DNA from 2 places in the Anaerotruncus sp. 80 genome. Region 2 is predicted to be linked to the other one. Evidence: riboswitches for the same ligand, from Rfam matches in the RefSeq annotation. Region 2 holds a riboswitch; the other holds the start of a gene.

Evidence for each region. A riboswitch is a leader RNA that binds a small molecule or an ion and turns the genes downstream of it on or off. The one in region 2 is predicted to bind thiamine pyrophosphate.
Region 1: linked by a shared signal. The riboswitch ahead of thiC (phosphomethylpyrimidine synthase ThiC) and the one ahead of thiT (energy-coupled thiamine transporter ThiT) in region 2 are both predicted to bind thiamine pyrophosphate.

What each region holds. Positions count from the first base shown of each region.
Region 1 covers NZ_QWES01000012.1:73,768-78,701, reverse strand. Annotated here, with positions in the region: gene D1155_RS07435 (DMT family transporter) at 1-96, opposite strand, end outside; gene D1155_RS07430 (amino acid racemase) at 403-1,080, shown strand; gene thiC (phosphomethylpyrimidine synthase ThiC) at 1,125-2,429, opposite strand; TPP riboswitch at 2,514-2,623, opposite strand; gene D1155_RS07420 (vitamin B12-dependent ribonucleotide reductase) at 2,739-4,934, opposite strand, start outside.
Region 2 covers NZ_QWES01000023.1:40,221-45,154, forward strand. Annotated here, with positions in the region: gene D1155_RS12020 (ATPase) at 1-835, opposite strand, end outside; gene D1155_RS12025 (DUF975 family protein) at 943-1,704, opposite strand; gene D1155_RS12030 (thiamine diphosphokinase) at 1,786-2,403, shown strand; TPP riboswitch at 2,448-2,559, shown strand; gene thiT (energy-coupled thiamine transporter ThiT) at 2,612-3,262, shown strand; gene D1155_RS12040 (enoyl-CoA hydratase-related protein) at 3,319-4,095, shown strand; gene D1155_RS12045 (lysylphosphatidylglycerol synthase transmembrane domain-containing protein) at 4,129-4,934, opposite strand, start outside.

The DNA of each region.
Region 1 (4,934 bases), on a different contig from region 2:
GCACATTCTAATAAAAATAAAGCTTAGTCCAAAGAGAACTTCGCTGAAAACTGCAATAATAATTCCCTTGCTGTAAACGCTCTTTCCCTGATTCATGGCAATTCCTCCTAGCTCTAGCCAACTCTAGCTTATATTGTAGCATGAAGAAAAAAGCATTTAAAAGGGTGTAATTTTAGAATGATTGGTATAATACCTATTTCATTGGAAATTTTCTAAAACCATGCTATGCTGCAGCTTATCACAGTAAAGCCATGAATCCCTTCTCTTCCCCACGGCAAAGCGTGAATTCAATTTTGACATATTTTTCGTGCCTTTGTCATATCCTTCGTCTTGCCTCGCATTGACTTTTTCTGTCCCATCAAGTAAACTAAAGAAAACAAAAATCCCACTGGAGGTGTTATCATGAAAACCATCGGCATGATTGGAGGTCTGTCCTGGCATTCCTCTCTGCAAATGTACGAATACATCAATCACTATGTCGCAAATGCACTGGGCGAATACAACTGCGCCAAAATGGTTCTCGCCAACGTCAACCTGCAAGATGTTTTTATCACCCGCAAAGATGAACAGGAGCAGGTGCTGCTGGAAGGCGCACGCCAGATTGAAGCCGCAGGCTGTGATTATTATATTATCTGTTCCAACACCATGCACAGGCATGCTCCATTCCTGCAGGCGCACATAAAAACGCCGCTGCTGCATATCGCAGACGCCACTGCTGACGCAATTCTCGCAAAAGGTATTTCCTGTATTGGTCTCATGGGAACCCGTATCACCATGGAAGAAGATTTTTATCGCGGCAGGCTGGAGGAAAAAGGTCTGAAAGTCCTCATCCCCGAAGAAGACGACCGGGCGTTTATCGACAAAGTACTCTTTGAGGAAACTGGCTTTGGTATTGTCAAAGAAGAATCCTCAAAGAAATTTTACAGGATTGCCGAAAAGCTGACTGCTTCCGGCGCAGAGGGCGTTATCCTCGGCTGTACCGAAATCGGCATGCTGATGCAGCAGGAACACACCGAAATCCCACTCTTTGATACGACAATCATACACGGAGAAACCGCCGCAAAGATGGCGATTGAATAAACTAAAAAACAGCCGCTATCGAAACGGCTGTTTTGCTTATTTTCTTATAATATATCAATATGTTCCCCTGCCAGAGCTTTGTTCATACTTCTGACAGCGCAGAACTTTCCGCACATAGAGCAAGTATCTTCATGTTCTGGTTTTCGTTCCTCACGGATTGCCTTTGCCGTCTCAGGATCAATGGCGCATGCCCACTGTGCCTCCCAATCCAGCTCTCGTCTTGCATCAGCCATACGGTCGTCCATTTCACGAGCCCCGCGAACACCCTTTGCGATATCCCCTGCGTGGGCTGCGATTTTGGAAGCGATAATCCCCTGTTTTACGTCTTCCACGTTCGGCAGTGCCAAGTGCTCTGCCGGGGTTACATAGCATAAAAATGCTGCGCCGGAAGCTGCTGCGATAGCCCCGCCGATAGCAGAGGTAATATGATCGTAACCCGGGGCAATATCTGTCACAATTGGACCCAGCACATAAAATGGTGCGCCGCTGCAGATGGTCTGTTGCAGCTTCATATTCGCCGCAATCTGATCCATCGGCATATGTCCAGGTCCTTCTACCATTACCTGCACATCTTTTTCCCAGGCACGCTTTGTCAGTTCACCCAGACGCACCAGCTCTTCAATCTGGCAGACATCGGATCCATCGGCAAGACAGCCTGGACGGCAGGCATCTCCCAGAGAAATAGTTACGTCGTACTCTCTACAGATATCCAAAATTTCATCAAAGTACTCGTAAAACGGGTTTTCCTCACCGGTCATAGTCATCCATGCAAAGACCAGAGAGCCGCCGCGGGAAACAATATTCATCTTCCGCTTATGCTTTTTGATCTGATCGATGGTCTTTCGGGTAATGCCGCAGTGCAGCGTTACAAAATCCACGCCGTCTTCTGCGTGCAGTCTCACTACATCGATAAAATCTTTCGCAGTAAGCGTATCCAGATCCCGCTGGTAATGAATCACGCTGTCATAGATCGGCACCGTTCCAATCATGGCAGGGCATTCCGCTGTCAGTTTGCGGCGAAAAGGAATTGTATCTCCGTGAGAAGATAAATCCATGATGGCATGGGCTCCCATATTGACTGCCGCCATGACCTTTTCCAGTTCCACATCCATATCCTTACAGTCTCTGGAAACACCCAGGTTCACATTAATCTTGGTCTGCAGCATAGAACCGACTCCCTCCGGATCGATACATTTGTGATTTTTATTGGCGCAAATTGCCACTTTACCAGATGCCACAAGAGGCAGCAGTTCTTCTGTCGTCATGCGCTCTTTCTTTGCTACAATTTCAAGTTCCGGGGTTACAATCCCTTTGCGTGCAGCTTCCATCTGTGTTGCATATGCTCTCATTTTCGTTTTTCCTCCTTACGTATCTTCGGACATCTGCAGCCGCCGCAAAAAAACAAACTGCCAATGTCCCCGCAGGTCCATTGGCAGTAAATCGTCCATATTTCCCTACGTTGGCATTATCCAAATCAGGTTGCAGGTCGAAGCAGTATCAGCTCCCTCTCAGCCCATTACTATGAGCTCCCTTTTTTATGTTTATATATTTATCTTAGCACTGTATCTTACAAATTGCAAGAAATTCTTTACAATCCGATGCGGTGGCACGCGACTGCGGTATGCGTTACGCAGCTCGCCATCCGCAAGACGCATTTATCAGCCGCACTTAGAAAATCCACAGTTTCTGCAGATCACACAGCCGCCTTCATGTTCCACTACACTTCCGCATTCCGGGCAAGCATGAATCTCACTGGCAGATGCTGGTACTTTCTGGCTCTGCTGTGCAGGTACTGCTGCAGCAGTTGGTGCTACCGACGCTGCGGTTTCACCTGACTGTTCCTCAATAATCTTAGAAACTTTCATAATCACCCTTGCGATAGCGTCTGGACAGGATGTGCAGCCCATGCCCTGCTGTCTGATGGTAGACGGACATCTGATTCCCTTCAGCTGATCATAAACTTCCTGAATAGAGATACCGCTGCGCAGCGCTACCGATACCAATCTCGCTGTAGCTTCGCTCTGGCTTGGGCAGCCGCCGGCTTTTCCCGTACTGGTAAACACTTCGCAAATGCCGTTTTCGTCGTAGTTGGTCGTCACATAAAGGCTTCCGCAGCCGATTTTCATCTTTTCTGTAAAGCCGCGGGTTACGTCAGGACGCGGACGCGGTTCGATATGACCGTAGCGTTCCTCCTGGCAGGTCGGGCAAGCTGCCGCAGTCTGCGCAGATGCACCTTCTCTGTTTACCTTGCCGATATTAAGTACCTGCTCTTCTCTGCTGCCGTCACGATAAATAGTCACACCCTTGCAGCCTTCTTTGTATGCCAGAAGATATGCCTCTCGCACTTCGTTTCTGGTGGCTTCCTTAGGGAAGTTTACAGTCTTTGAAACGGCGTTGTCCGTATGGCGCTGGAAAGCTGCCTGCATTTTAATGTGGTCAATCGGCTTGATATCGTGTGAGCAAACGAAAACATCGCGCACTTCCTGCGGGATTTCCTCACAGTGAGCGATAGTTCCCTCTGATGCAATTCTGCGAAGCAGTCTGTCGCTATAAAGCCCCAGTTCTTTCAATTTCTCTGTCAGAACCGGATTCACCTCGATCATCTCTGTGCCATCCATAATATTGCGGATAAACGCATAGGCGAAGACCGGTTCTACACCGGAAGAACATCCGCCGATGATAGAAAGCGTGCCGGTCGGAGCGATGGTAGTCACCGTCGCATTTCTCATAGCAGCCCCATCCTTTAAAGTGCTGACCGAGAATAACGGGAAAGTTCCGCGCTTTGCTGCCAGCTTACTGCTTGCCGCATGACCTGCCGTATTGATATACCCCATGACTCTTTCAGCAAGCTCCACAGCTTCATCAGAATTATATGGAATACCCAGCATTAAAAGAGCATCTGCCCATCCCATTACGCCCAGTCCGATTTTACGGGACGCACGGGTCGTTTCTGCAATCTTATCCAAAGGATAATTATTGGCATCGATGACATTGTCCAGAAAATGCACTGCCTGCTCTACAGTTTCTCCCAAAAGACGGAAGTCAAATTCATAGCCCGTCAGCGTTTTTCTCAGCATCTTCACCAAGTTAATGGAGCCCAAGTTGCAGCTTTCATATGGCAGCAGCGGCTGTTCTCCGCACGGATTGGTACTTTCAATTTCGCCCTGCGTCGGGGTCACATTATCGCGGTTAAGCCTGTCCAGGAAAATAATGCCCGGCTCTCCGTTTTTCCACGCATGGTCAACGACAAGGTCGAAGACCTTTTCTGCGCTGAGATGTCCTACCGCTTGCTTTGTCTTCGGGTCGATGAGATCATAATCACTCTGGCTCTCTACCGCTTCCATAAAAGCTTCCGTAATACCAACACTAATGTTAAAATTTGTAATCTCTTTATTGTCTGCTTTGCAGTTGATAAAGTCCAAAATATCCGGGTGATCAATTCTAAGTACACCCATGTTAGCACCTCGTCTAGTGCCACCCTGTTTCACAGCCTCCGTTGCCGCATTGAATACCTTCATAAAGCTGATAGGTCCGCTGGCAACGCCGCCCGTAGATCTAACGGCTGATCCACTCTGACGAAGTCTTGAAAAAGAAAATCCCGTACCCCCACCAGACTTATGAATCAATGCCGCATTCTTTACAGAATCAAAGATTCCTTCCATACTGTCTTCCACCGGCAAAACAAAGCAGGCTGAAAGCTGCCCCAAAACTCTACCCGCATTCATCAGAGTCGGGGAGTTTGGTAAAAAGCGCAAATCCGTCATCAGTTCGAAGAACTGATCGCTGAGCGCCTTCGTATCTGTCGTGTTATCGTATTTTGCATCTGCTGCAGCGATGGTATCTGAAACTCTGCG
Region 2 (4,934 bases):
CGTGCCACTTGTTTGTGGTGATGAATGCAAGACCCAGCTCAGGCACCAGCAGATGTTCCAGTTTATAGGCAGGATCCATCGGACAGTAGAAGCTTTCCACGTCGAAGCCGCGGTACACAGCACCATCCTGCAACACGTTCATAAAGCTTGTATTGCTGTAGCCCTCCGGTACGTTAATCAGGTAGATTTTCTTGGACTGCTGCAGCAGGGTTTTCAGATAGGAAATACTGCCCTCCCATGTGAGACCCGTTGCAAAGAATTTTTTTACTGCACCAGACTTAAAAGAAATATCATATTTCTGATATTCCTGACCGATGATATCTGCAGCCAACTTGTAAATCTCAGAAACCTCAATTCCGTCATCGTAGATGGTTGCCATGCTATCGTAAATTTTCTTTGCTGCCGCCAGATAATTATAAGCGATTTTGTACCATCCGGAGCATTCTTCGTTATAGCGGATGATGTCCTCCTTGCAGTCTGCGATTTTCTTGTCGTTCCAGAATTCTCCGAAGTTAATGATGTAATCAACAGCTCCCGGCGTAATGGGATCTATAACATGAGGGCTGGTACCGTCCACAAAAGCGATTTTTCTATCTGGCAGAATGATTCCGTCCAGGGAATTATCGTCTGCAGAGCAATGCAGAAAATCTACACTTTCCCCCGCTTCCGAAAGTCTTTTGCCCACCTTCTTTAAAAAAGTAGATTTTCCTGTGCCGGGACCGCCTTTAATGCAAACGATACGGCTTGCCTCACGCTGTCCAAGAATGTATCCGTAGTAAGAGAAAAATCCCTCTGGCGTATTATTGCCAGGGAAATAGTGACGTATGATAGACAATGTAATTCCTCCAATCTATTTCTGATTCTCTATCATATGAAGGAACCCTTGTCACTTGTTCCAACTGAAAAAGCGCCTTCCTAAGAAAGCGCTCTTTATAATCATTATTAGAAGTAATAGCTATCTTCCGGCGAAGGCTCTGACTTTGCAACCAGATGACCACTGGCTAAATCGTAAAATACCACTCGTGTGACGTAAAGATATGTCAGCATAAAGAAAACTGGAATAGAATATACCAAATCAATAATTTCGCCAACTATGCCAGGAATTATTGGCATAAATGCGCTCGGAATTGCGGCCAGAATTGCCCAGCCGATAAAGGACAGCATCAGGCAGAAAAACTTGCCCTTGTTGCCATTCATCATACGTTTGCTCTCCTCGATACATTCCATAACACCCTTGTCTGGATGATCAGCAAGAACATAGAATGCCTGACTGTAACGAATTGCCGCAATAATTCCTGGAACTACCAAAAGCAACGCCCACAGGGCAATGAAGATATTCTGTACGACAAACAGACAAAAAGCCTTTGGAAAGTTCTCAAATCCATTGAAAATGCCTGCTGGATTGCTTTCCTTTCTGCGGAAAAATCCAATCATAAAACTGCAAAGTCCCAGCTCAAAGGCGCCGGTCAGCACTAGATTATACAGTCTGGCTACATAAGAAAGACTAATGGATTGTTCAAAAAACGTATTATAGTAATTGTAGGATGCAAAAGGCATTAGATAGCCTAAAAGAACCGGAATTGTCATTGTCATTACATAGTACAAAAACACACCGATTGCCACCTGAGGCCAGCAGCCTTTCAGAGAGCTGCGCGCAATAGCACGAATTTCAGAACTGGTTTCTCTTACAATAATATTGTACATATAAAAACTCCTTATTTTAAACTCGATAAAAATATTATATAATATCTGTAGAATAAATACAATTGAAATCGGAGAATTCCTATGGAAAAAACCTTAATTATTACTTCACACCTTGAACACGCAGATAGTCTGACCGTTGATTTTTCTGAGTTTAATAAGATTATCTGTGCCGACGGCGGTCTGCTTATTGCCCAAAAACTGGGGCTTTCTCCTGACTTTCTCATCGGCGACTACGATTCCATGAACGTACCTTCTGGCGATGTCATCAAGCTTCCCATGGAAAAGGATATGACCGATAGCGAAGCTGCCATTGATCTGGCAGTTTCCAAAGGTTATAAAGATATTACCCTCCTCGGCGGGCTTGGAGGCCGCTTTGACCATACCATGGGCAATATCGGCATGCTTGCAAAATTTTGCGGCACAACCATTCGTCTTAGCCTTATTGATGGACAAAATTACCTCTTTATGGTTGCGCCCGGCACTTACACGGTTCCAAAAAACGCCTATACCTATCTGGGTATTATCAGCTACGGAGACGATGCAAAAAATGTCACCCTCCGCGGTGTCAAATATCCACTAACGAATCACCACCTGACGAATAAAACCACTTTAGGTGTTAGCAATGAAATTATCTGTGATTCTGCTACAGTTTCTTTTACGGACGGCATGCTTCTCATTATTCTGTCCAAAGACCTGTAAAATTAACCATTGACAAAATGGAAAAATCGCACTATCCTTATTATTGTATTCGCTAGGGGAGCTTTTGCTGAGAATGACTGTCAGCCTTCGGGCGCAGCCAGACCCTCAACACCTGATGCAGTTAGTACTGCCGTAGGGAAGCATTGATTATATCACATATGCCAGGTTCAGTTCCCCTCCAATCATTTACAAGATGGAGGTATTTTTTATGTTCAAAAACATGCAGGGATTCTTTGAATCCACCATTGGTCACGTTATCATCATTGCCGTGATTGTCGTATTTTTTGCTTTGATTCTAATTCCGTCCAAGGAAGAACGGGAAAACAAATCACAAAAGCCTGATGCAAAGGCACTGACGATTTCTGCCCTGCTCGCTGCGCTGGCACTGGGGCTTGGACAGCTGAAACTCTTTGAAATGCCATTTGGCGGAACGGTTACGGTATTTTCCATGCTTCCCCTCGCCCTCTGCGGCTATTTTCTGGGGACCCGCCGAGGCGTCATCTGTGGCTTTGTCGTGGGACTTTTGAATCTGCTGTTCAGCCCTTACGTCATTCACCCCGTGCAGCTTCTTGTGGATTATCCCTTCGCTTTCGGCGCTCTGGGACTTGCCGGCGTATTTAAGGATAAGAAAAACGGTCTTGCAAAAGGCTACGTGCTGGGACTCTTCGTGCGTTATATCTGTGCAGCCCTCTCCGGCATTGTCTTCTTCGGCAGCTATGCACCTGAAGGATTTAACGCGGTTACTTGGTCTTTATGGTATAATTTCACCTATCTTGCCGCTGAAGGAATCCTGACATTGATAATTATTTCACTTTCTCCTGTGAAGAACGCTTTTGAAGGGTTGAAAAAGAGCTTATAAAGTGTTATATTATTAACAAGGACTATTTTTCTATATATGTAAGAAGGAGAAAAAACATGTACGAGAACATCAAATACGAAATAAAAGAAAATATTGCTTACGTTACCATTAACAGACCGAAAGCAATGAACGCGCTGAACATGGATGTACTTACTGAGCTTTATGACGCTTTCACCAAAATTGAAACAGATAAAGACGTTCTGGCAGTTATTTTAACTGGCGAAGGCAAAGCCTTTGTTGCAGGCGCTGATATTGCGCAGATGCACCAGCTCACTGCCTTGGAAGGTCGCCAGATGATGATTATGGGTCACAAAGTAATGAACCTGATTGAAAACATCGAAAAGCCTGTAATCGCTGCAGTCAACGGATTTGCTCTCGGCGGCGGCTGTGAACTCGCCATGGCATGTGACATCAGAATCGCTTCCGAAAAAGCAAAATTCGGTCAGCCGGAAGTTGGCCTTGGCATTATCCCAGGCTTTGGCGGCACACAGAGACTTGCTAGACTGGTCGGCAAAGGCATGGCAAAATACCTGATTATGACCGCTGAAATGATTCCTGCTTCTGAAGCGTATAGAATCGGTTTGGTTGAGAAAATCTCCGCACCTGAGGAATTAATTGCAGAAGCCGAAAAAGTTGCTAAAACCATCGCTTCTAAGGCTCCTATCGCTATCGCAACTGCTAAAACCGCTATCAACAACGGTTACGATATGGATATGAAATCCGCAAGCAAATTTGAAATCGAAACCTTCACCGCTGCCTTTGGCTCCGAAGACAAGACAGAAGGCATGGCTGCTTTCCTGGAAAAGAGAGCACCGGAATTTAAGAATAAATAAATTTCGCAAGAAGATAAAAAGTGCACCAATAGCCTAAATTTCAGGTCTAATGGTGCACTTTTTAACACCTACCAGCAAAATCATCGTGCAAATTCCGCTGACCGCAAGTGGCAGATAAAAACTCATGCTTCTTGAGAGCAACATAGCACCCGGCAGCAGCCCTCCTGTAAATAGAGTTTGAAACAGGATAGAAAATGCCCCTTCGCTGACTCCCATAGCGCCCGGCAGCGGCAGTGCAGATACAGAAGCAAAAAGCACCGCCTGCAAGAAAATCACAGTTACAGCCGAATATCCTGACAAGCCTAAGCTTAAATAAATCCAGTAAGGAATGCTGTACATAGCTATCATCTGTACAACTGTCGTTACCAGGGTCTTAACAAAAATGTTTTTATTCTGCTTTAAGAAAACCGCACTCCTTTGATATTCCTGCAGCGCGCTGGTCAGGGTTTCTTCCAGACGTGCTCCCCTTTCCTCACTGCATTTCTTTGCAAACTTTACAAATAAACTAACTATCTTTTCAGCCACCTGTCCACAAAAAATTGCACAGATTAGTACTATCATCGCAACCGCATTGAGGCCAACTCCAAAAAACAGCAATACCTTCATATCCCCCATGGACGCCGAAATTGTATCCTGCACAGCAAAAAAACCAAGTACAGCTAACACAATGGTTACAATCTGATAGCTGAGCAGTTCAAAGAGCAGCGCCAGCGTTCCATGGGACAGATTTACGCCGTCCCTGTGCATAAAATAAAGCTGCAGCGGCTGTCCACCGGAAGCAGACGGCGTCACAGAACTTCCAAAGAATCCGCAAACAGCATATTTGATGCCGCAAAGCA